Regions from separate parts of the Dehalobacter sp. TeCB1 genome, predicted to be linked through region 1. Evidence: predicted binding sites of a transcription regulator. Region 1 holds the regulator's gene; the other holds the start of a gene.
The links. Region 1 encodes NrdR, which represses ribonucleotide reductase genes. Its sites were predicted from a motif close to CACNANATNTNGTG; they were not measured.
Positions count from the first base shown of each region.

Region 2: a site for NrdR is predicted at 5,791-5,804, ahead of A7D23_RS13830 (vitamin B12-dependent ribonucleotide reductase). Genes of this name have one in related genera too.

Region 1 is NZ_MCHF01000005.1:127,180-139,792, reverse strand. It holds gene htpG (molecular chaperone HtpG) at 1-835, shown strand, start outside; gene A7D23_RS01630 (ZIP family metal transporter) at 843-1,559, shown strand; gene A7D23_RS01625 (HAMP domain-containing sensor histidine kinase) at 1,574-3,163, opposite strand; gene A7D23_RS01620 (response regulator transcription factor) at 3,282-3,965, opposite strand; gene metH (methionine synthase) at 4,233-7,724, shown strand; gene A7D23_RS01610 (hypothetical protein) at 7,835-8,578, opposite strand; gene nrdR (transcriptional regulator NrdR) at 8,856-9,314, shown strand; gene A7D23_RS01600 (ribonucleoside triphosphate reductase) at 9,397-11,520, shown strand; gene A7D23_RS01595 (anaerobic ribonucleoside-triphosphate reductase activating protein) at 11,582-12,256, shown strand; gene A7D23_RS16315 (hypothetical protein) at 12,449-12,613, shown strand, end outside.
Region 2 is NZ_MCHF01000065.1:85,526-98,138, reverse strand. It holds gene A7D23_RS13865 (LysM domain-containing protein) at 71-427, shown strand; gene A7D23_RS13860 (hypothetical protein) at 431-970, opposite strand; gene A7D23_RS15745 (DUF1540 domain-containing protein) at 1,299-1,448, shown strand; gene A7D23_RS13855 (hotdog fold thioesterase) at 1,530-1,913, opposite strand; gene A7D23_RS13850 (HAMP domain-containing sensor histidine kinase) at 1,898-3,517, opposite strand; gene A7D23_RS13845 (HD domain-containing phosphohydrolase) at 3,567-4,625, opposite strand; gene A7D23_RS13840 (DUF1294 domain-containing protein) at 4,765-5,040, opposite strand; gene A7D23_RS13835 (zinc-ribbon domain containing protein) at 5,389-5,688, shown strand; gene A7D23_RS13830 (vitamin B12-dependent ribonucleotide reductase) at 5,882-8,275, shown strand; gene A7D23_RS16180 (hypothetical protein) at 8,403-8,573, shown strand; gene A7D23_RS13825 (DUF3787 domain-containing protein) at 8,589-8,759, shown strand; gene A7D23_RS13820 (TetR/AcrR family transcriptional regulator) at 8,955-9,536, shown strand; gene A7D23_RS16500 (YhgE/Pip family protein) at 9,596-9,916, shown strand; gene A7D23_RS16495 (hypothetical protein) at 10,019-10,165, shown strand; gene A7D23_RS16490 (YhgE/Pip family protein) at 10,170-11,219, shown strand; gene nifJ (pyruvate:ferredoxin (flavodoxin) oxidoreductase) at 11,326-12,613, opposite strand, start outside.

The sequences.
Region 1 (12,613 bases):
TGGCAGATTTTTAAAGTATCTCGAAGAACAAGCCAAAGATGATCCGGCCAAATATAATCAATTTTGGGAAAAATTCAGCAGGTTTATCAAAGAAGGAGCAGCTTCGGACTATGCCCACAAGGACGCACTGGTCAGGCTCCTGCGCTTTGAATCCAACATGACGGCTGAAGGTGAGCTGATTTCACTGGAAGGCTACGTCGGAAGAATGAGAGAGGAACAAAAAGCGATCTATTATGTCAGCGGCTCCAACCGTAAAGTGATTGAATCCGGGCCGTATCTTGAGATCTTTAAGGACAAGGGCATTGAAGTGCTTTATACGTATGAACCGATTGATGACTACATCTTAAGCGGGCTTCCAGAGTTCAAAGAGAAGAAGATTGTTGCGGCCGAACAGGACAGTCAGGATCTGCCGGATTTAGATGCTGAGCAGCCCAGTAATGCCGAAAGTGATATTCCCGAGGATGAAGTGAAGGCCTTATTGGATTGGTTCAAAGAAACTCTTGGGGACAGGGTAACCGAGGTGCGTGCTTCCAAACGTCTCGTGGACAGTCCCGCTGTTGTGCTCAGCTCATACGGAACGCATAGCATGCAGAAAATGATGCAAATCATGAATAAGGATATGGAAGGTATCCCAGCGGGGATTTTGGAGATTAACAGCCAGCATCCGGTCATTCAAGGAATCAATGAGCTGCGCAAGTCGGGCGACACATTTGCTGCGGCAGCGGCAGAACAGATTCTGGAAAACTCCCAGATTGCCGCCGGGCTGATCGTCGATCCCAGGAGTATGGTCAGCAGACTCTACAACATCCTGGAAAGAGCGGTTGTGAAGAAATAATACCGGAGTGATTATTATTACCATTCTACTCTACGGGTTGATAGCAGGTCTGGTTACCGGGCTTGGCGCTGTCATCTCTATCTCGATAAAAAATATCACGAACAAGATACTTTCAATATCGCTCGGATTTGCGTCAGGAATCATGATCGGGATATCTGCCTTAAGTCTGATTCCGACCAGCTTGGACATGAGCAACAGTATCATTTGTATTGCCGGTTTTGCAGCCGGGGCTCTGTTCTTGTTTCTGGTGGATATTTCAATGCCGCACATTCACAAGGTTGAAGCGGATTTGAGTAACTATGCCAAGATGGGGTATTTTATCGCGCTCGGAATTACACTGCATAATCTTCCCGAAGGGATCGCGATCGGCGCGACCAGCGAAGTATCGTATCACATGGGTATCATGACAGCCTTAACAATCGGTCTTCATAATATTGCTGAAGGTCTTTGTGTGGCGATGCCGCTGTGTCTCGCCAACGTCCGTAAATCGAGGGTCGTCCTGATCACGACCATGACCGGTATGTCAACGCTGCTCGGTACCGGGCTGGGAATGATTCTTGGCCTGATCTCTCCGCTTATCATCGCTTTCTTTCTGGCGTTTGCGGCCGGAGCAATGATCTATATCAGCAGTGACGAACTGATTCCGAAAAGCCACCATTCCCACAGTGAATATGCCAATGTCGGCATCATGCTCGGCTTCATTCTGGCATTAATCCTGTCATAGAATTATCTGTGGCATCAATTACTTTGTGTCATCAAGCTATCGTTTTTCACGAGAACCAGCGGGAAAAAAATCGTAAAGGACGTTCCTTCTCCAGGGGTGCTTTCGACCCGTATTTCTCCTCCGCGAAGGTACACCAGTTCCGATACGATTGCCAGGCCGAGTCCCGATCCTTGGCCTTTTCCATGGGAACGGGAACGGTCTCCCTGGAAAAATCTTTCAAAAATATGAGGAACGTCTTCAGCCGGGATTCCTTCACCGTTATCCTTGACGGATAGAATAAAACGGGAATTCTCTGATTTGGCGAGGATATCAATCGTTCCGCCGGAAAGTGTATGTTGAATAGCGTTATTAACAAGATTGTACAGAATCTGTTTCAGTTCATCAGGTTTTAATGGAAGCACTTGCGACGTATCCAGGACTTCCGAGACGAAATCGTCAATTGTCCGGAAATCCTGGCCGTTGAATCTGAAAGTACGGTCTTTAAGCAGCGGGGCCAAAAGCGGCATAAGTTCAGGAAGCACATCGTGCAGTCCGGAATTGAGCTCTTCGGAATGATCGCTGTTTATTTCTTCTTGGGCAATCCGATTTAAGGTCAGAAGACCTTCGGTAAGCCTGATCAGTCTTTCTGTCTCGATCAGCATAGTCTGATGGGCAGCATCTAAAGTTTCTTTATCTGTCATACCCGTCCGCTGAAGTATTTCCAGGAAGCCTCTGATCGAGGTCAGCGGAGTCCTGAGTTCATGAGAAGCATCGGCAATAAACCGGGCCATTCGGTTTTTAGCCGATCTTTCCGTATTTAGAGCATTTTCCATCTGTCCGAGCATATGGTTTAAAGCTTCCCGAAGCTGCTGAATTTCCGAAGCGGTTTTATTCATATACGGAAGGCGCAGGTCATAGCGGCCGGCGGCAATCTTGCGGGCCGTATAGGAAATGTTCAGAAGCGGTTCCAATGGTTTCTGCAAAACCAGCGCCGTAAAAAATGTACTGAGCAGAATAATGATGATCGCGTTAAAAGTATACCCTCTGAGATTTCGGCTCAAGATCAGGTCCTGCTCAGCCAGCGGCTGACCGATCAAAGCATAGCCCGCATAGGGCTGAATATCGTTGTTTTGTTCCAGGGGGAGACTGTTTACCGAAAGCTGGTTCGTTACGACCGGGGCCACCATCAGCATATACTGCTGTTCGTCGGTATCCTCAAAAATAAAACATCCGCCGGATCTCGCCTTCTCAGCAAGATCAAACTGCAGTTGGCTGCGGCTGAGATTAGGGACCGTGCTGTTCGCTTTGCCGTAGCTGTAAACAATCGATTTAAGTTGATGGTCGCTGGTATAAAACGCCACAAAATTTCCCGGGCGGAGTTCGGAGAATCTTCCCGGAGGAAACTCACTGCTCGAAAGCCAGCTCCCCATACTGTTCCGTATGGCGTAATAGTCTGAAAGCAGGTTCTGCTCCACGCTCTGATACAGGGAATTTTTCAAGGAAGTATACTGAATAGCCCCAATTAACGTAAAAAAAATGATATGGCACACCCAGAAACGCAGCAGGAGCTGCCCTACAAGGGATTGCCGCCAAATATTCAATTTTTCCAGAGGATGAATTTTCATGATGATCTCCCTAATGTGATCATACTTAAAGCACAACAATTGAAATGTTAAACATTCAATGCGTCATGATATTCCTGTGTAAAATGCTTGATATTTGATATCTCGTGCAGACTGCCGGTTACTGCTGCTCCGTCTGCAGGTGGTAACCGAGGCCCCTGACGGTTTTAATAATTGTATGGTCCAGATCCCCAAGTTTCTCTCGAAGATAGCGGATATATACCTCGACGATATTGTCCTCTCCTTCAAAATCGTAACCCCAGATGTGAATCAGGATTTGTTCTTTACTCAACGTTTGGTTGCTGTTCCATAATAGATAGGACAGCAGTTTATATTCAGTAGGAGAAAGCTGCAGAGGCTGATCATCGAGCAGGATTGACTTTTTCAGTTCATCGATCGTAAACCGGCCAATGGTTCTTTTGCCGGATAGATCCGGGAAACGGTTACGCAGCTGAACCTCGATCCGGGCCAGCAGCTCGTCAAAGTGAAAAGGTTTGACCAGATAGTCATGGGCTCCGAGGCGCAGTCCTTTGACAATGTCTTTGGATGTATCCTTGGCAGTCAGCATAATCATGGAAGCACCGGATATTTCCGGGATGGATTCACATAGTTCATATCCGTCCATGACCGGCATCATAATGTCAAGGATGATGACATGAGGTTCAAAGACAGGGATTATTTCCAGTGCCTTTTTTCCATTGTCCGCTGTTCCGATATCGTAACCCTCCTGCTTCAGCCCCAGGCTGAGCATCTGGCGGATTGAAGCGTCGTCATCCACGACAAGTATTCTGAATTTATTGGCCATTCGTTTATTCCTCCTGTGTCTTTAAAATACACGATTATTCTGAAAGGAAACTGAATACAGTCATATTTGTCTGAATATCGCCATATATTACTATTTTAACGGTTTGAGCAATTTTAACAAGAATTTTCTGCAGCTCAGAATATCCGGATATGCTGCTTAGAATATACAAAAATGATTACGCAGGAAATACGAAATGTATAGATTGGATGAATCGTATAATCATGGTAAAATAATATGATAAACCCAAGGAAAGCTTGGAGGAAAAGTTTGCAAAGAAGTGGTGAGACCATGAAACAACAGATTTTTAATGAATTGCTTGCGAGAAAAATTCTGATTCTGGACGGAGCAATGGGGACCATGCTTCAGCAGAAGAATCTGTCTGCTGAAGATTTTGGAGGGCCTGAGCAGGAAGGCTGCAACGAAATCCTGACGCTCACCCGTCCTCATATCGTGCGTGATATTCATGAGGCCTATCTGAAAGCCGGTGCGGATATCATTGAAACCAATACCTTCGGAGGTACAAATATTGTCCTTGGGGAATATCATCTCAGGGACAGGGATATGGAAATCAACGAGGCTGCGGCACGGCTGGCCCGCGAAGCGGCCGACAAATGGGCCACAGCGGAAAAACCGCGGTTTGTAGCTGGATCCATGGGTCCGACGACCAAGATGCTGGCCTTTGGAGGCGGTATTGCTTTTACTGACCTCGAAGAGGCTTATTACCGCCAAACTCTTGGCCTTATTAAGGGAGGCGTCGATCTGTTGATCGTCGAAACTTGTCAGGATACGCTGAATATCAAGGCGGCAGGACTCGGAATCCAGCGTGCCTTTGCTGAACTTGGGTGGAAAGTGCCGCTGGTCGTTTCCGTGACGATTGAACCCTCGGGTACGATGCTCGCAGGGCAGAATATTGAAGCCTTATATATTTCGATACAGCACCTGAAGCCGGTTGCCGTCGGCATGAACTGCGGTACCGGCGCAGAACTGATGAACGATCACCTTAGAACATTGGAGGGAATTGCCGCTTGTGCCGTGAGCTGTTACCCGAACGCTGGGCTACCGGATGAAGAAGGCGGTTATCGGGAAACTCCGGAAGAGTTTGCCGGAAAGATGGCCGCTTACGCAGCCAAAGGCTGGCTGAACATCGCCGGCGGCTGCTGCGGGACGACGGACCGCCATATCGAAGCGCTGGCCGCAGCCCTGGCCAAGTATGCTCCAAGACGGACAATGGCAGCGGAACGGAGCAGCATCACCGGGCTTGAACCGGTCTGGCCCGAAGAAGACAACCGCCCGCTTCTGGTCGGCGAGCGGACCAATGTGATCGGTTCCCGCAAATTTAAGGAACTGATCGCCGGTGAATATTATGAAGAAGGTTCCGAGATTGCCCGAAACCAGGTCAAGAAGGGTGCTCAGATCATAGATGTCTGTGTGGCTAATCCCGACCGGGACGAACTGGAGGATATGGTCAGTTTTCTACCCCATGTTGTTAATAAAGTCAAAGTGCCGCTGATGCTGGATACGACCGATCCTGCGGTTTTGGAAGCTGGACTCCGGCTGATCCAGGGCAAAGCAATTATCAATTCGATCAACCTTGAAAATGGACGGGAACGCTTCGATGATGTTGTTCCGCTGATCCGAAAGTTCGGGGCTGCAGTCGTGGTCGGATTAATCGATGAACAGGGTATGGCCCTGACCCGGGAGCGCAAGCTCGAAGTGGCCGGACGCTCTTACGATCTGCTGGTGTATGAATATGGTCTTTCGGCTGCCGATATTATCTTTGATCCGCTGACATTCCCGGTAGGGACCGGGGATGCTAAGTATCTCGGTTCCGCAGTTGAGACCATTGAAGGCCTGCGCCTGATTAAGGCCAAATATCCGGAATGCAAGACGATTCTTGGGATCAGCAATGTCTCCTTCGGTCTGCCTGCGGCAGGCCGGGAAGTGCTGAATGCCGTATTCGTCTATCTGAATACCGTAGCCGGGCTGGACTACGCGATTGTTAATTCCGAAAAACTAGAACGTTATGCGACGATTCCGCATGAAGAGAAAAAACTGGCCGAAGACCTACTCTTAAATACGAATGACCAGACCTTAAAAGCCTTTACCGATTTTTACAGAGAGAAAAAGGTCACGGAACAAAAACAGACGTCCAGGCTTTCCGTTGAGGAACGGCTGGCAGGAACGATTGTTGAAGGCTCCAAGGAGGGCCTGGAAAACGATCTGTACGAGGCCCTGACGAAATACCGGCCGCTCGAAATTATTAACGGCCCGTTGATGAAGGGGATGGAGGAAGTCGGCAGCCTCTTTAACAGGAACCAACTGATCGTGGCTGAAGTTCTGCAGAGTGCCGAAGTCATGAAGGCAGCGGTGACCATCCTAGAGGCCTATATGGAAAAAGCCGAAGAGGCGGTCAAAGGGAAGATCCTGCTCGCGACGGTCAAGGGCGATGTCCATGATATCGGTAAGAATCTTGTGGAAATCATCCTGTCCAATAACGGTTATAAGGTGATTAACCTTGGCGTCAAAGTCAGTTCTGAACAGCTGATTGAAGCGGCTAGGAAAGAGGCCCCTGATGCGATCGGGTTATCCGGACTTCTGGTCAAATCAGTTCAGCAAATGCTGCTGACGGCCCAGGACCTGCAGGCAGCCGGAATCAATACCCCGCTGATTCTCGGAGGCGCGGCTCTATCCCGAAAATATACCGAAGAAAAGATCGCTCCGCAATACGGCGGACCGGTCCTGTATGCGCGCGACGCTATGGATGGCCTGAATCTCCTGAATGGTCTGAAAAGAAAGTCAGCCAATGATTCCGGAAGCTATAACGCAGCTAAAAATAATGATCAGGCCGGTAATGCTGGTACGATTTCCGGTAACATCCCAGACAGTATCTCCGGCAGTATTTCTGACAACCACATCGAAAATAAATTTTCGCCGGTCAGCTTTGACGGACCTACCTGCCGCCCGCAGCATACAGCACGGGAGGTCCTTCTGGATTATCCGCTGGCGGAGATTATCCCGAACTTGGATCTGCCTTTTATCCTGAGGCGTTATCTCGGTGTCAAAAACAAACTGCGCCACTCTTCCCAGGAAGAAATCAAGGCAGCGGAAAGTCTCCTGCTGGATTCCGCAGATGTTTCTCAAGATAAATCAGCCAAAATCCAGATATTTGTTCAGGATTTCCTGGAAGAGATCCAAGAACACAAGCTGATTACGGTCAATGGGGTATTTGCGTTTTATCCGGCCTGTGCGAACGGAAATACGGTCGCTATTATGGATTCAAATATTGTCCTTGAAGAACTCAGTTTTCCGCGTCAGCAAAAAGATAATGGCCTTTGTCTGGCTGACTATGTCCGCCCCCGGAACAAGCATGTTGGACAGGAGCAGGCGTATGATTATCTTGGAATGTTCGCGCTGACCACGGGCCTGGGGATTAAAGAAAAGGCCGAGAATTACCGGGACAAGGGTGAATACCTGAAGTCTTTTCTTCTTCAGGTTCTGGCCCTGGAGCTGGCTGAAGCATTTGCTGACATCATGCATGAGAAAGTGCGTAAAATCTGGGGGATTGACAATGGCATCCGGGTTTCTCCGGGCTACCCGATCTACCCTGCACTGGAAGAACAGGCTAAGCTATTCAGACTGCTGAAACCGGAGGAGATTGGAATAACGCTGACAGAGAATTTCATGATGGACCCCGAAGCGTCTGTTAGCGCTGTTGTTTTTTCTCATCCCGAGGCTAAAATATTTAATATTAACCGTTGATCTCTGCAATAAACGCCATGAAATCCCGTCTCGAGACTGAGGCGGGATTTTATGCGTTTTTGTATCGTTAACCAATTTTTATAGAATCTTATTGTTTGTATTCGAATTTTTCAAAAACCATAGTTTTGCCTTCTTCTGCTAAATAGACTTGAAGCATAATTCTGATTTTGATCAAATAGTTCATAAGAATTTTGGACAGTTGGATTTTGAACAACAGGCTGGACGAAGGTACTCGGTGCTTCCTGGTTAGGAGAAGGAACTATCGGCCCGGGGACTATTTGGTTCTGCGGACGGATTCCAGTCGGGAAGGACTGAAGATTTTTACCAAAGCTAAACAAGCCTCTCCGTGTTTTTTGACGCTTTCTGTTTTGCTTTTCAATTTTTTTTTCTGCTTTGGTTTGTTTTCTCCCGCGTACACCTGCTTCAGATTCTATTCCTGTTTCTGTTCTTTTTGTCCTTTTTATACCTTTACTTGTATTAATAACTGTACCTGGACCGGTGCTTATTCCAGTACCGGTACCATTTCCTGATCCTGCTTCTGTCACCATTGTCTTTATTCCTGTGCCACTGTTTGCCTGGGGATTTCCGGGCAAGAGGAATGAAGGGGGATTTCCTTTAAAAATGACTTTATTAATAAGCGGATAGCCGACCCGGTTCAATAAAAAGGTACCGGTTTTACGGGCCATAGGAATACCTATTCTTTTAGCAAGTGGAAGTCCGACTTTCCTGGCAATGGGCATGCCAATTTTTTCAGCAACGAGGGGACCAACTTTACCGGCGATGTATGGCTGAAGTTCCCTCAGTACAATCGGTGCAACTTTTTGCAGAAGATAGGAGGGTTGACCAATACTCATGGGGATTCCTCCTTATGGTTATAATGGAATATATTTACAATAAAAGGATATGTTTTTTTGACGGAAGTGTGTTTGTCTTGATTTATTTATTTTGCAATGATTTGGGACTTAAGTAATGTTTTGCATGAAATCTTCAAGAACTAAAATCGCAAGCAAAACGTAAAATAATCCATATAGAAGGCCTTAGATGCATAAAAACGCCAATAAAAGGCTATTGCTTACTATATATAGTATTGATAAAATAAGGAATATACAAGATATAGGAAGGATGAGGGTATTGCGCTGTCCTTTTTGCCAGAGTGACGACACGAAGGTGCTGGATTCCAGACAAATTGAGGAAGGTACTGCTATCCGACGCAGGCGGGAATGCGATGTCTGCACAAAGCGTTTTACGACGTATGAGCGCTACGAGGATTTTCAGCTGATTGTCGTGAAAAAGGATGGCAGAAGAGAGCCCTTTTCCCGTCACAAACTATTGTCCGGATTGAACAAGGCCTGTGAAAAGCGTCCCGTGTCCACTGAGCAGCTGGAAACAATGGTCACTGATATCGAAAGAGAAATGCGTGATATCAACGACCGCGAAGTGCCGAGCGAATTGATCGGTGAGGCCGTCATGAAAAAACTGTTTGCAGCAGATGAAATTGCGTATATTCGCTTTGCTTCTGTTTACAGGCAGTTCAAGGATATTCAGAAGTTTATGGAAGAGTTGAACGGACTGGTAAAGCGTCGCAAATAAAACAGTCCCCCAATTGAGATCCTTGCGATAAAGACAGGATATCCATGCAAATAAATATATATGGGAGCAGGAGGACTAAGCCATGTACGTTGTGAAAAGGGATGGAAGAAGAGAAATTTTTAATCAGGAGAAGATTCGCAAGGCGGTAGAAAAGGCTTTTATCGCTACCGAAACCCCCAATGTCACCAACTGGGCGAAGATCGTTACCGACAGGGTATTCTCGGAATTAGAAGCTGCTTACAGTAAGAATGAAGGCTTCCAAATCGAGCAGATTCAGGACAAAGTCGAAGATGTCCTGATGCAGACAGGAAATACCAATGTCGCCAGAGCATATATAAGATACCGCTTCCAGCATGAAATCATTCGAAATCAGGAAAGCGCCAAAAACGATAACAATCAATTATTCTCTGATTACCTGGGGCTGGGAACCTGGGAAATCAAAGAGAATTCCAATATGGGATTTTCGGTTCAGGGGCTTAACCGGTTTGTAACCAGCAAAGCGACCAATGCTTTCTGGCAGTCCCTGCTTCCGTCTGAAGTCGGCAAAGCGCACGATTCCGGTGCTTTGCATAATCATGACATGGGAGATCTTGCTCCATATTGCGTCGGCTGGGATCTCAAAGACCTGCTTCTGGTAGGTTTTAGGGGCGCGGAAGGCAAAACGACCTCCAGACCGGCCAAACACTTTCGTTCCGCACTCGGACAGATCGTTAATTTTGTTTATACCTTACAGGGAGAAGCTGCCGGTGCTCAGGCACTCTCCAGCTTTGATACCTATCTTGCTCCGTTCGTCAGAGTGGATAACCTTGATTATAAACAAGTCAAACAGGGGATTCAGGAATTTATTTTCAATGTCAATGTCCCGACCAGGGTAGGTTTCCAGTCTCCATTCTTTAATATTACGCTCGATGTGCGGGCGGCCGAATCAGCCATCAAAGATGAACCCGCTGTCGTTGACGGCAAATTCCTGGATACGCCGTACCGGGAATATCAAGCTGAGATGGATATCATCAATATGGCGTTCTGCGAGGTCATGCTCGAAGGTGATGCTGACGGCAATATTTTTAGCTTCCCGATCCCGACGTATAACATCACGAAGGGCTTTGACTGGAACAGTGAAGTATCGAGAGCGATCTTCAAAATGACCGATAAATACGGAATCCCGTATTTTGCGAACTTTATCAACTCCGATATGAATCCGGAGGACGCCAGAAGCATGTGCTGCCGTCTGCGTCTGGACAACAGGGAACTCAGAAAACGCGGAGGTGGCCTGTTCGGAGCCAATCCGCTCACAGGAAGCATTGGAGTTGTAACCCTGAACCTGCCGTTGTACGGCTATCTGGCTAAAGGCAACTGGGATCAGTTCATCACACTGATTGATAACCACATGAACATCGCCCGGTCCTCGCTGCAGACCAAACGCAAAACGCTGGAGATCCTGACGGACAATGGCTTGTACCCCTATACCAAATTTTATCTGAGAGATATTAAAAAACGTTTCGGCAAGTACTGGACGAACCACTTCTCGACGATCGGTCTGGTCGGCATGAATGAAGCGATCCGTAATTTTACTTCGGACGCCGATGACATCACCACTGTTTTCGGACAGAATTTTGCCAAGGAAACATTGAACTATATGAGAGACCGCATCCAGGAATTCCAGGAGCAAGACGGAGACCTCTATAACCTTGAGGCAACGCCCGCGGAAGGTACGAGCTACCGTCTAGCCAAAATCAACAAAAAGCATTATCCCGATATGATTACGGCCGGTGACAATGAACCCTATTACACGAACTCCACTCACCTGCCTGTGGGCTATACCAGCGACCTGTTCCGCGCCGTGGAGCTTCAGGATGACCTGCAGACGCTTTATACCGGAGGGACCGTGCTTCACGGTTATCTGGCTGAAAGTCTCGATGATCTTGCCGTCGCCAAGGCTGTCGTACGCAGGGTATTTGAGAACTTCCAGCTGCCGTATTTCACGCTGACTCCGACCTTCAGCATCTGCGAAGACCACAAATATATCAAAGGTGAACATTTTAACTGCCCCGAGTGCGGCAGGGAAACCTTAGTCATGACGAGGGTCACCGGCTTCTATAGACCGATCTCCGCCATGAACCCCGGCAAACAGGAAGAGAAACAAGAAACTGTTAAATATCGTGTTACGGGCGTCACGCCAAGTCTGTTTGACGGCGTAGCGAAATAACAACCCAAGTCAATAATGCGAACTTTGCAGGAATGGCATAAAAAGGGATGGATAAAAGATTATGCTGATGGATATTGAACCTTTTTCTCTGGTAGATTATCCCGGTCATATTGTCGCAACCGTCTTTTTTGGGGGATGCAATTTCCAGTGCGGTTACTGCCAGAACCCTGCCCTGGTCGATGTGAAGGAGAAGCCGTCGCAGACTTCTCCTTCCGCTGTCATAGAATTTATGAAGACCAGAAAAGGGCTATTGGACGGAGTATGTCTAACGGGCGGGGAGCCGCTTTTATCTACGGACCTTGTGCCTTTGGCTAGGGAAATCTGGGAACTAGGCTTTAAAGTGAAGCTGGATACGAACGGCAGCAGCCTTGAAAAACTGCAGGAAGTTGCGCCTTGCTTAGACTATATTGCGATGGATATCAAATGCACTCCGGAAAAATATCCGGAGCTGACCGGATGCAGGAACAGTGGCGACAAGATATCCGAAACGGTCGAATGGATCAAAAACAGCGGAATCCCATATGAATTCAGGACAACAGTGCTGCCGGTCTGGCATCCTTTTGAGGATTTAACCGTGATCCGTAAGCTTCTTGGCCAGGAGACCAGCTGGGTGCTCCAGCAATTTCGCCAGCCCCCCCAGGGAGTCCTCGATGGAAAAACCTATGAAGCATACCCGGATTCCTGGCTTAAAGAAATGGGAGAGAAGCTAAACTGCCCAGTCCGCGGCTTGAAATAAAGAATTAAAGATTAAGGATGATTCCTGTATTGAACAGAGATCATCCTTAATTTTCATTCTTGTCAGAAATGCTTTTGAATATTTGTCTTGCTGCTGCAAAAAATGTTGACCATATCTCCATGGAATACTAAAATAGTAAAGAATGGTATTTTTTTGAAAAATATTTACCTTCTTGTAAGAGTGAGGAGAAAAATGGCTGTCTATGTAACTGCAAATGCAAATCTGGATGTGAACCCAGAATTAAACACAGACATAATCGCAAACATATATCCAGCTATTAATACAGATATTAGTAAACATATGAAGGAAAATTCACGAGAGCTGTATGTTTCTTTTGAATATTCGGCTGAACGGGTT
Region 2 (12,613 bases), on a different contig from region 1:
TCTGTCCGGCAGACAGGTAATCCTTTCATACAATGAGAAGAGAAAAAATATCTGCTGGGAGTGAGCTTTCATGACCTGTCCGAAAGGAACAATCCCATATCAAATCAAGCCGGGTGATACTTTTTATAGCCTTGCCCGCAAATTCAATACAACTGCAGAGGCAATTGCATCGGTGAACACAGGAGTAAACCCAAATAACCTGAAACCGGGGGTCTTGATCTGCATTCCAATCAGGAGGAGCGTTGTTTCATGTCCACCAGCGAACCGTTATGTTATCAAAGCAGGTGATACCTTTTCCAAATTGGCTGGTAAATACCACCTTTCAACAACTTCGCTTATCTCACTGAACCCCGGAGTTGATCCCACGAACCTGCGGATCGGCCAAATGATCTGTCTTCCTGTCAAGAGACGGAGAAGATCCCGCTAAGGACTATGTGATCAAAGATATAAGAAGTGACAGAACAAATAAATTCCAGAAGGATTCCACAGCAGCCATGATTTGCGTCCCGCTTTTTTCCGGTGTCACATTAAAAGTTTCCCCCACTGAAATACTACCAATGCTTAAAGAAAGAAACGAAATAAACTGAGTTACACGCGTTTTTCCGATTGTCCCGGAAAAGGAAGACGGATAAAGCGAGTAGACCAGATTAAAGAGCAGTGCAAAAAACAAAATGACTGTTATCAGCGGAAGAATAATATCCTTTAGTTTGGCGTCTTTCCTTTCCTCGAGGGTTAACGTTTCGAAGATATATGTCCCGGCGCCCAGAGAAGCAATGATCGCATAGATATTAACAAAAAAAATAAATTTTGAATATCCTCTGCTGAAACTGCGGCCGTACAAACTAAATCCGACCGTAAGCGCGGCCGCAGCTCCAAAAATTGCCGGCGTAAGCAAAATCAGATTGGCTCTGGACGGAATCGAAGGTTCAAAGAGAGGATGGATGCCGTTATTCCAGCTATTTTGCTGCATTGGACAGCCCCAAGGCTTTCTGGGATTGCCCGGCTGCGGTTGATAATAATAATTTACCGGATTGCTGTGGTTTACGGCATATCTGTAATTAAAATCATTCGTGTGAGTCACCCCATTCCAAAAAATGATCATGGCAATAATAATATATGCGGCCTTCTTCAATAATTTTCCATTTATGCAAGCCTTATGAAAAAAGACGCCGAGGCGTCTTTAGAAATTTATTGATTTTGCTAACCACATAGTAAATTAATTTTTGTTCATAATAATAAGAGGTATAAACGCCAAAGCTTTAACGTTAATAAGATACTCGCCCAAGGAGGTGAAAAAAATGGGTTCAATTAAATGTACAGTCACCGAGTGTCATTACAATAAAGATGTCATGTGCGATGCGCCGATGATTCAGGTGAATCACAGAGGGGTCAAGTATTCCCAAGGCTCGGAAGAGACACAGTGTGATACCTTCAAACCTCAGAAGTAATGAATGCCAGACGTATGAAATTCCAGAGCCCATGTTCGCACCATGTCACCGTTAGTATGGTACGAACATGAGCTTTCTATTTTATTGTTTTCTGTAAACCGTTCCCTGAAACATGGCGATGAGATTGTCTTTCTCATCCGTGACTTCAACCAGATAGGTCGCTATTTTCCGGTTTAGGGATACTTCTTTGGCCCTGGCGGTGAGTATTCCCAGACCGGCAGCTTGACAATAGGTAATACTGACATTTACGGCAATTGCCGTACCCTCCCGGGAATTCGACGCTGCAGCGAGTGCCGAATCCGCCAGCGTGAAAATGGCTCCGCCCTGAGCGATCCCAAGCGCATTTAAATGGCGCTCGTCTATCTTTAACCTGGCCTCAGCTGTTCCGGCTTCGGCTTTGAGTATTTCTATCCCAACATATTTTGCAAAAATATCCTTACCCATTTCCTCTAATATGTTATCCATTTTGTCATCCTTTCTGCCGAGCCGGCATGAACCAAAGGAAGTTCAAACCAGAAATGGCTTCCCTTTCCCTCTTGACTGTCAAATCCAAGATTTCCGCCCATCAGTTCAATTAATTCTCTGGCAACCGGCAACCCAATCCCGGTACCTTCGATTAAATGGTTGATATTCGATGCCCTGAAAAAAGGATCAAATATCTTACCCTGTTCTTCCAACGGAATGCCTAAACCACTATCGATGATGCTTAACCGCAGCCACCCATCAAACTCCTGACAGCTGGATTCAACCATTCCATTATCAAAACTATATTTAATCGCATTCGAAAAAATATTCAGCAGCACTTGTTTCAAACGGATCTGGTCTGCCGCCACACAATAATTCTCACACCCGGAATACGCTGCCGTGATCGCAATTCCTTTCAGATCAGCCAGAGGCTTGACTAAATTGATCGAAGCTTCTAGGACAGGTTTTATTTCTACCGGTTTAATCACGACATCAAATTTGCCTGTTTCAATCTTCGCGAGATCAAGGACTTTATTAATCAGGTCAAGCAAGTGGTTCCCTGCTTTATAGATTTCTTTGACACTCTGCTTCTGAAATTCGTTTAAAGAAGCCTCCGTATCGATCTCCAGGAGTTGGGCAAAGCCCATAATCGCATTCAGGGGTGTTTTAAATTCGTGGCTCATACTCGAGAGGAATTCCGATTTGGCCAGGCTGGCCCGTTCAGCCTCCATCTTGGCTGAAATAAGCGAATTCTCCAGCGCCTTCCTATCGGTAATATTCCTTACGGAGATGGAAACACTATGCCTATCATTGTCAATAAGGGCTATCCGTGCCTGATACCAACGGACGCCTTTTGAAGTGTTCAGGAAATATTCAAATACCTCCGGTTCCTTGCCTTGAATAGCACGATTGATCAAGGTCATGTTGATCTTTGCGGTCTCCTCATCCATAACGGAATAAAAGGAGGAACCAATGATTTCAGCAGCCGGTCTAATTAAAATACTCTGATCATTTGTCCAAGCATTCCGAACGATCCCGGATTCATCTACTTCAAAAATAGCATCATCAATGGATTTTACCAGGGCCTGCAGATTTTCTTCCTTTTTCCTGATTTCAGACTGGTAAACTGTCAGATTGGCATCGAGATGATGCAGCCGTTTACCTAATTGTACGACTGAGACTGCCGTATCCTGCAACTCTTCAATGAAGAAATCCGGTTGTTCCTGGAGGTGCTGTCCTGTACCGATATCAAGGACCATCTGCTTAATCCTGGCCAGAGGGTCCGAGATCGCCTTGTTTATTCGATGAGCTTTCCGGTAAAACATGATGATAAATATACCATAGAAAATAAGAAGACCTACAATGATAAAACGGCCAATACGGTACAATTGATCGCTTAAACCGTTCAGCGCGGCATAGAGCTTTTCTCCCTGACCAGCAATCGGCATACCTGATACTTCTTTATGCAGCCAGAAGTGCGCGAGAATGAACATAGCAATAAACACCAATCCCATGATAATCAATGGAATGAGTGCTTCGCAAACATAGGTGCGCCAAGTCCACTGGAAAAGCGGTAGCTTTTTCTTTAACTCTTTTGACCTCATTCCAACACCGCCGCCGTTTATTACATTCAATGACCATAGGCAGAACTTGTTATTTATAGATTTCCGTAATTTCCCTGATTACCGGCATAATTTTCAGAAAATGATCGACAAGAGAAGGATCGAAGTGTGTGCCTCTACCTTTTTCTATCTCAGCTGAGGCTTCGTCGATTTCCCACGCCTTCTTGTAAGGACGCTCCGAAATCAAAGCATCAAACACATCACAAATGGCGGTGATTCGTCCCACCAACGGGATTTCCTCTCCTTGAAGCCCGTTCGGATAACCGTTTCCATCCCATTTTTCATGATGATACAGCGCAATCTGCTCAGCAAGCTTAATCATTTCCGCTGAACTGCCGGCCAGGATCTGAGCCCCTTTAACGGTATGGGTTTTCATTTTTTCCCAATCATCAGGAGTGAGTTTTCCTGGTGTCAGCAGTACTTCGTCGGGAATGCCAATTTTCCCAATGTCATGCAGCGTACTGGCATGAAACATTAGTTCACAGTCTTTTTCCGGCAATCCGAAGGCTTTACCAAGTTCATACGTGTATTTGCTCATTCGCAGAATGTGATTTCCTGTCTCGCTGTCCCGAAATTCTGCGGCTCTCGCCAGCCTGTGGATCAGTTCAACCTGCAAATCTTCCAGTTCTTTTGTTCTCTCCTGGACTTTATTGACCAGTCTGCGGTTGTTCTCTTTGATTTCGTTGTTCAGTAAACGTATTTCCAGTATATTTTTGATTCGCATCAGAACTTCAGCATAATCGAACGGCTTCCCAATAAAATCTTTGGCGCCGAGCGTCAAGGCTTTCAGTCTGTGCTCCTGATCGTTGTAGGCTGTAATGGCAATGATCGGAAGAAAGTCATCCTCTTTGACTGCATTCAACTGCTCCATTACCTCAAATCCATCAAGGTAAGGCATCCTTAAATCCATTAAAATCAGATCGGGATTATGCTCTCGATATAAGGACAGGGTTTCCCTGGAATCAGTGGTGGACATGATATTGCTGTATCCCGACATTTTTAACAGTTTTTCAAGTAACAAAATATTTACAGAATTATCGTCGACGATCAGTATTCTGGCCCTTGAAATACTATCAGTATTTATCTTCATCCGCCTCCCAATCTTTCACAAATCAACTGCTTATTAATGAGGAAATTTCCGGTCAGCCGGCCACTATATCTTAATATACCTTATTCTTATGGGAAATTCTAGATAAAAAATGTTTATCCTTGGAATCTCTACAAATTTTTTAAAATTTTTGCAGAAAATAAACAAGAACAGATATATTCAATATGATCAGAACAGGGATACCGTATATAAAGGCCTTATGCTTGGTTTTGTGCCGAAAGAAACGCATGGCCAGATAGATCCCCGGAGCACCAAATATCAGTCCTGTAAGAAAGAAACGGCGTTCAGGGACCCGCCGGCCTCCCCGTTTGGCCTTATATTTGTCCCACCCCATAACGGAAAAACCATAAATATTTACAAGGACAATGTATCCCCATATAAGCCAGTTATATTCCATATCTGCAGCCTCCTTGCTCAGTTAAAAACCATTTATGACCAAAATCATACCATGAATGAGACAGGAAAAAAATACGCAGAGAAATGCTTGAAAAGATATTAGGACTAAATAGGACAAAATATAAAGATATAGGACAAAACATAAAGATTAATAGAAAAAATGCTGAGAAGTTTGAAAAATTAGCCAGAATACTTTATACTTTGTTTTGACAATTTGTATTTTTTTAGTTATACTAAGTATTGCTCGTTAATATTTGAGGGATTAGAAGACCTTCTCGACTGCCTCAGGCTCAGGGAAGATGTCGAATCAACTTCCAATGAGGCGGGTAATAAATCTAGGAGGTCATTTATGTATAATGACAAAACACTAAGTTGTAAAGACTGTGGCCGTGAATTCACTTTTTCTGCATCCGAGCAGGAATTCTACGCTGAAAAAGGATTCACGAACGAACCAGGCCGCTGCCCCGAATGCCGTTCAGCAAGAAAAGCACAGAGCAGAAATGGTGGCTATTCGCGCCCTCAACGTGAAATGTTCCCTGCTGTTTGTTCTGCTTGTGGCAAAGAAACCACAGTACCTTTCCAACCTACTGGTGACAAACCTGTTTATTGCCGGGATTGCTACCAACCCCGCTCCAGAAACAACTGGTAATTTAATTGTTATCAGACCCTTCCGGGTATCTTACCCGGGGGGGTTTTTGTTTTGAGAGCCTATTTATTTTTTATGATTAATTTTTCCATTTGACCCCTTGACTACCAGATATAGTATCTGTAAACTTTATATAGTACTACTTGTAGTTTACTAACCGGATTTACAGTCCGAATGAATTTTGGAGGTATAAACGTTGCGTAACAATACGGAAGTTTGGAAAAAGTGGCCCAAAGCCAATCTTTCGCCGAATGCCAGAGTTGTCCTGGAACGGAGATATTTGAAGCAGGAAAATGACCAAAAATGCGAGACGCCGGAAGTGATGTTTTACCGGGTTGCTTCGGTCATTGCCGGCGCTGAAGAAAAGTATGGTAAGAATCCGCAGGAAATTGAAGATTTGACCAAAGAATTTTACACGGTCATGGCTAATTTGGAGTTTATGCCGAATTCGCCGACACTGATGAATGCCGGGCGTGACCTTGGACAGTTAAGTGCCTGCTTTGTTTTGCCGGTCGGGGACAGTATGGAGGATATATTTGATGCACTGAAACATGCAGCAATTATACATAAGTCAGGCGGCGGAACAGGCTTTAACTTTTCCCGGCTGCGCCAGAAGAACAGCATGGTGCGTTCCACTGGAGGGGTTGCTTCCGGTCCGGTTTCGTTTATGAAAGTCTTTAATGCCGCTACGGAGGCTGTCAAACAAGGAGGAACAAGACGCGGCGCCAACATGGGCATTCTTCGGATCGACCACCCGGATATTCTGGAATTTATCAGCTGCAAAGAAGATAACCGAGATATTAACAACTTCAATGTTTCGGTTGCTGTAACGGAATCATTTATGAAAGCTGTGGAAAATGACACGGAATATGACCTGATTGACCCTCATTCTGGAAAGTCGGCAGGTAAGCTCCCCGCCAAACAAGTCTTCGCTAAAATTGTTGACCACGCTTGGCGGAACGGTGAACCAGGCATGATCTTTATTGACCGGATGAACCGCGATAATCCGACGCCGCATATTGGCGTGATTGAGGCTACCAACCCCTGTGGCGAACAACCCTTACTCCCCAATGAAGCATGCAATCTTGGCTCCATTAATTTAAAGCTTATGGCGGCGGAAAAGGACGGAAAGACCGTAATTGACTGGGAGCGTTTAGGCTATGTCACAAGGCTCGCGACCCGTTTTCTTGATGATGTGATTGATATCAACCAATATCCTCTTCCCGTAATCGAAGAAATGGTCAAAGGAAACCGGAAAATTGGCCTGGGTGTTATGGGTTTTGCAGATTTGATGATTCTTCTGCAGACATCCTATATTTCCGAAGAAAGTACAGCCTTCGCCGAAAAGATTATGGAATTCATCCGTACCGAATCCCGTATAGAGTCCCAGCGACTGGCCAAGGAACGCGGTACCTTTCCTAATTATCAGGGTTCCATTTATGACGGCAAGATCGAATTACGCAATGCTACACTGACTACAGTTGCCCCGACAGGGACGATATCGATGATCTGCGGTGCTTCCAGCGGCGTGGAGCCGCTCTTTGCCGTGGCCTATACTAAAACGGTCATGGACGGTACGGCACTGATTGAGGTCAACCCGCTTTTTGAAGATTATGCGCATAAGTATGGCTTTTACTCAAAGGAGCTTATGTCCAAAATTGCCGAACGAGGTAACGTCTTCGGTTTGCCGGAAGTCCCGGAATGGGTACAGAAGGTCTTTGTTACCGCGCAGGAGATCTCTCCTGAATGGCATATCCGAATTCAGGCTGCTTTTCAAAAATATACGGATAATGCGGTTTCCAAAACTATTAATTTTGCAAATACAGCTACCTGCGAAGATGTTGCCGAAGCGTTTCGTTTAGCCTTTGAGCTTGGCTGCAAAGGAATTACGGTCTATCGGGACGGCAGCCGTGAACAGCAGGTGCTGTCTGCCGGAACGAAAGAAACTGCCAATCCGGCGGCTGATTTCAAAGCCACAGCTGAACCTGAGACGACTGCAAAGCTCGAGACCACCACTGAATCTGAAGCAACCGCTTCTGCACCGATGCCTACCATCAAGCCGAGGCCCCGCCCGCCGGTGACTGTCGGCGTCACTGAAAAGATTAAAATTGGTTGCGGTAATCTCTATGTTAGCGTAAACGCCGATGAAACCAGTATCTGTGAAGTGTTTACCAATACGGGAAGAGCCGGTGGCTGTTCTTCCCAATCGGAAGCAACCTCCCGCCTAATCTCGATCGCGATGCGTTCAGGTATCTCTGTTGATGCTATCATAGAGCAGATCCGTGGAATCCGCTGCCCCGCCTGCATCCGAAGAGAAGGTGTCAATGTCACCTCGTGCCCGGATGCAATCTCGCGGGTAATCAAAAAGTATAAGGATATCGGCGTAAACGGTAATTCTGCGATTATCAATCGCAATAAAACGGAAGAACCTGTCCTTTCGGATGATTTGAAGAAAACTGAAAAAGCCGTAATTAAAAAAGCTCAGGCCGCCGTCGCGATCGACAATGCCTGCCCTGAATGCGGAATGCCCGTGAATCACGAAGGCGGCTGCATGGTCTGCATCCACTGCGGCTATTCCAAATGCGGGTAAAATAACGACTTTTGAAAATGCACAGCCAATACACAGTCATCATTTTCCATTGATGACTGTGTATTTTTTTCTAAAAAATATCAAAAACTACAGGCAGCGAATAATTCTTGGTGAGGTGAATCACGCGATGGCGAAAGACAGACGCAAAGTCAAAGAAGTATTGACAACCAATAACTCGCTTGCTTGGGGTCACCTGAACAACACTCATCCGATGCCGGCAGGCTCGATTGCTTTTGCCAGTCCGCAGGCGATTGGCGGGATGGCTGAAGATAGAAGACGGTCCCCGGATAAAGCGTAGCGGAGGAATAGAAAAGTGGCCAATAATAAAAAGAAGGAAACTTTTATGGCGAACCCTGTTGAGAAACATACTACCGCTGCCTGGGACAGCCGCTTTGAAACAAAGAAGCCTGTATCAAATGTAGGCATTCCCGGAGAACTTGAAGTTCGCAATGCCAAAGAATATGTGGACTCTAACGAAAAATAAACAATTTGGGTCAAGGGGCTGTTGCAAAACGAATAGTAATCATTCGCATGCAGCAGCTCCTTTCCTATTGTTAATTACTTTAATGTAGAAAAATGCTTTCTTCTTGTGAATGATAAACTTTTTCTCTTGACAAATAAATCCTTAAAACATAGTATTTATACTGACTAGTCAGTATAAAGTGTAAAGGAGAAAGGGATGACAAACCAAAAAGATAAAGCAATATTTCAGGCTGCACTTCAATTATTCGCTGTCAATGGGTTTGAACGAACGACAATGGAAGACATTGCCTCTCAGGCAAAAGTTGCCAAAGGGACATTATTTTACCGGCACAAAAGCAAAGAAGAATTATTTGTCAGTATGATTCGCTGGACTATCGACCAATTTGTCGCAACAGTTAAAGAATCAGCCGAAAATGTAGAAGGAGCAATCCAACAGTTAGAAAAGTTAATTGAGGTTCAAACAAAGCTTTCCTTTGAACATCCTGAGTTTGCAAAAGTACTTTTAAGCGAAGTTTGGGGAAGACAAGACAGGCAACTCCTGCTGCGTGAAAGTTTAAGAGAATATTTGCAATTCATTGAAAAAATTATTCAGGAAGGAATAGAAAAGAAGGAAATCAGGCCTTTGGGCCCGGAACTTCTGGCTGTCTCCATATTTGGCATGACAGCGGCAGCAAGTCTTCGCATCCTATTATCCAATCAGAAGATCTCTTACGAAGCCACCGTAGAAGAAATCAAAGGGTATTGGTTAACTGGGATCAAATTATCAGAAAATCTTTGAAAAAACAATAGGAGCTGCAGTAGCTAATTAGTTATAAATAGCAGTTTGGAGGAAATGTCATGGCATTAGAGAAAAAACGTTGGAGAAAACGAGCAGTTATTGCAGCTGTAATCATTCTTCCCCTCATATACAGTGTATTTTTTCTTTCAGCGTTCTGGGATCCGTACAGCAAATTAGAGAAGCTTCCTGTGGCTTTTGTCAATCAGGACCAGGGCGCAGTTATCAATGGTAAGTCAAGAAATTTAGGAAATGAGATCACTGAAGAACTAAAATCCGATGAAAACATCAAATGGGTTTTGACTACGGACGCAGAAGCAAAGACAGGAATACAAAACAGAGAATATTATGCTGAAGTTTCGATACCGGCCGATTTCTCATAAAAAATAGCTTCGGCAGATAAATCAGATAAGAATGAGGGCATCATCATCTATCAACCGGAAGAGAAAAGAAATTTCCTTGCTGTCCAGGTTCTGAACAGAGTCATGCTCGAATTTAAAGATAAGGTTTCACAAAAGGCGACCAAAGAAATCGTCAGTGAAATGACGACCGAAATGAAAACGATTCCTGAGGATTTAGGTGAACACCGCCACTTTAGTCAGCCGTTCCCAACAGCTGCAGGCAGGAAGTAAACAATTGAATGACGGCATCGCATTAATCGATAGCAAGTCAAAAGAACTCATGAATGGTGCAACGCAATTGGCAAGCGGGGCAAATCAGTTAGGGACCGGCTTAAATCAGCTATCTGGTGGTGTAGGACAGTTGGCGGAAGGTTCCGCAGAATTGGCAGCTGTGTATCCACAACTAAATTCTGGTATCCAGACGGCTGCCATGGATATAGCGGCAGCTGCCCAAGGAAGCAGTGAACTGAACGCCAGTGCGGCTAAGTTTCCGGATGGCGAACAGCGGCTTCTAAACGGTAGTCAGACCTTGAATGATGGCATCAACGAGGCAAAGACTGCGGTTGCGGATTCAATCACAACAGCAAATGACAAAACGGCGAATCTTTCTGGACTCGATACCTACGCAGCAACACCTGTTGCGCTTAATCAGCTGAGCATTGATCCAGTGCCGAATTATGGAACAGCATTTTCACCGTATTTTATTTCGTTGTCATTATGGATCGGATCAATCCTCATGCTAATTGTTATTTACCTTGATCCGGAAATCAATTTTGAACGCCGTCTTTCAAGATATCTGCCTGCGGATCCAAGGTTTATTGGATTCTCACTGGTAGCTGCAGTTCAAGCGGTGGCATTAGCTCTTGTTTTACAGCACGGATTGCATCTGGTGGTGAAGAATGTTTTCATGTTTTATGTCGTGTGCATTCTGATTGCTTTATGCTTCACCGCCATTGTGGATTTTTTGATCGCGAACCTCAAGGATGTTGGCAAGTTTTTGGCACTTTTTTTACTGATCCTTCAGCTTACCGCTTGCGGAGGAACCTTCCCACTGGAGCTTGTACCACAATTCTTTGATATCGCATATCCATATTTACCAATGACATACGCAATCAATGCACTTAAAGAAGTAATATCCGGTGTCAACTACAGCTTTCTGTATGAGAATCTGTCTATATTGGGAGGCATCACAGTTGTAATTTTTGCAGTAAATCTACTGCTGAGCATCAGAGCAACGAAAAAGCAAAGGGAAAAATCCGCTGTTGAAATGACCGTTGTTTCATAGACAGGAGGTCATCTTCTTTCAATAATCGAAGGGGCCGTTGCAGAACGAATGAAAGTAAATTCGTCTGTAACAGCCCCATATAATTCTATAGCCGAATAATTGTAGATTAGGATTGGGAGGTTGCCATCTTCCTGTAGCTCTCATAACGTTCAGCAGCATGTTGTTCCGCCAAGCTAAACATGTCTTCGGCAATCTCAGGGAAAACGTTTTTCAAAGAAGCATAACGGATCTCGCTTTCCAGGAATTCTTTAAAGTTTCCTTTGGGTTCTTTGGAATCTAGGATAAACGGATTTTTACCCTGCTGCTTAAGATCCGGATTGTACCTGTAAAGATGCCAGTATCCTGCCTCTACTGCTTTTTTTTGCTGGGCCAGGCTCATCCCCATCCCGTTCTTAAGACCATGATTGAAGCAGGTGGAATAGGCAATGATCAGGGACGGTCCGTGATATCTTTCAGCCTCTGTAATCGCTTTGATCGTCTGCATCATATTCGCTCCCATTGCAATCTGGGCGACGTAAACATAGCCATAGGATATCGCCATCATGCCAAGGTCCTTTTTCCGGATCTTTTTGCCTGCGGCGGCAAACTTGGCAATCGCGGCTGTCGGGGTCGCTTTGGAGGACTGCCCGCCTGTATTGGAATAGACCTCCGTATCCATTACAAACAGGTTGACATCGTCCCCGCTGGCCAGGACATGATCGACACCATTATAGCCGATATCATACGCCCAGCCGTCCCCGCCGATTGCCCAAACTGAGCGTTTGACGAGATAGTCCTTTCTCTTCAGTATTTCACGGATGACAGGAAGACCCAAGGCAGCGTTGCCGTTCAATACCTGAAGCACTTTGGCGGAAGCGGTCAGCGACCTTTCCCCGTCCTGGTACGCATCGAGCCATTCTCTGAAAGCTGTCTTGATTTCTTCGGACAGCTCCATCGCCAGGGCTTCCTGCATCAGGGCAGAAATTCTTTCTCTGATCTGCAAAGCGCCGAGGTACATGCCGTATCCGTACTCCGCGTTATTTTCAAAAAGTGAGTTGGCCCAGGCCGGTCCTCTGCCCTCGGCATTGGTCGTATACGGGATGGAAGGGTAACTTCCTCCCCAAATTGAGGAACAGCCTGTCGCATTCGCGATCATCATACGTTCCCCGAAGAGCTGCGTCAGCAGTTTGACATACGGCGTTTCCCCGCAGCCCGGGCAGGCACCGTTAAACTCCAGCAGCGGACGGATAAACTGGCTTCCTTTTAAGGTATTGCGGTCCATACGGTCTTCCTTGGGCCGGATGGATAACGCATATTCCCAGTTTTCCGCTTCCATTTCGATTTCGTGTTCGGCTGGTTTCATGATTAATGCTTTTCCCGGAGCAGGACAAATGTCGGCACAGTTCATACAGCCT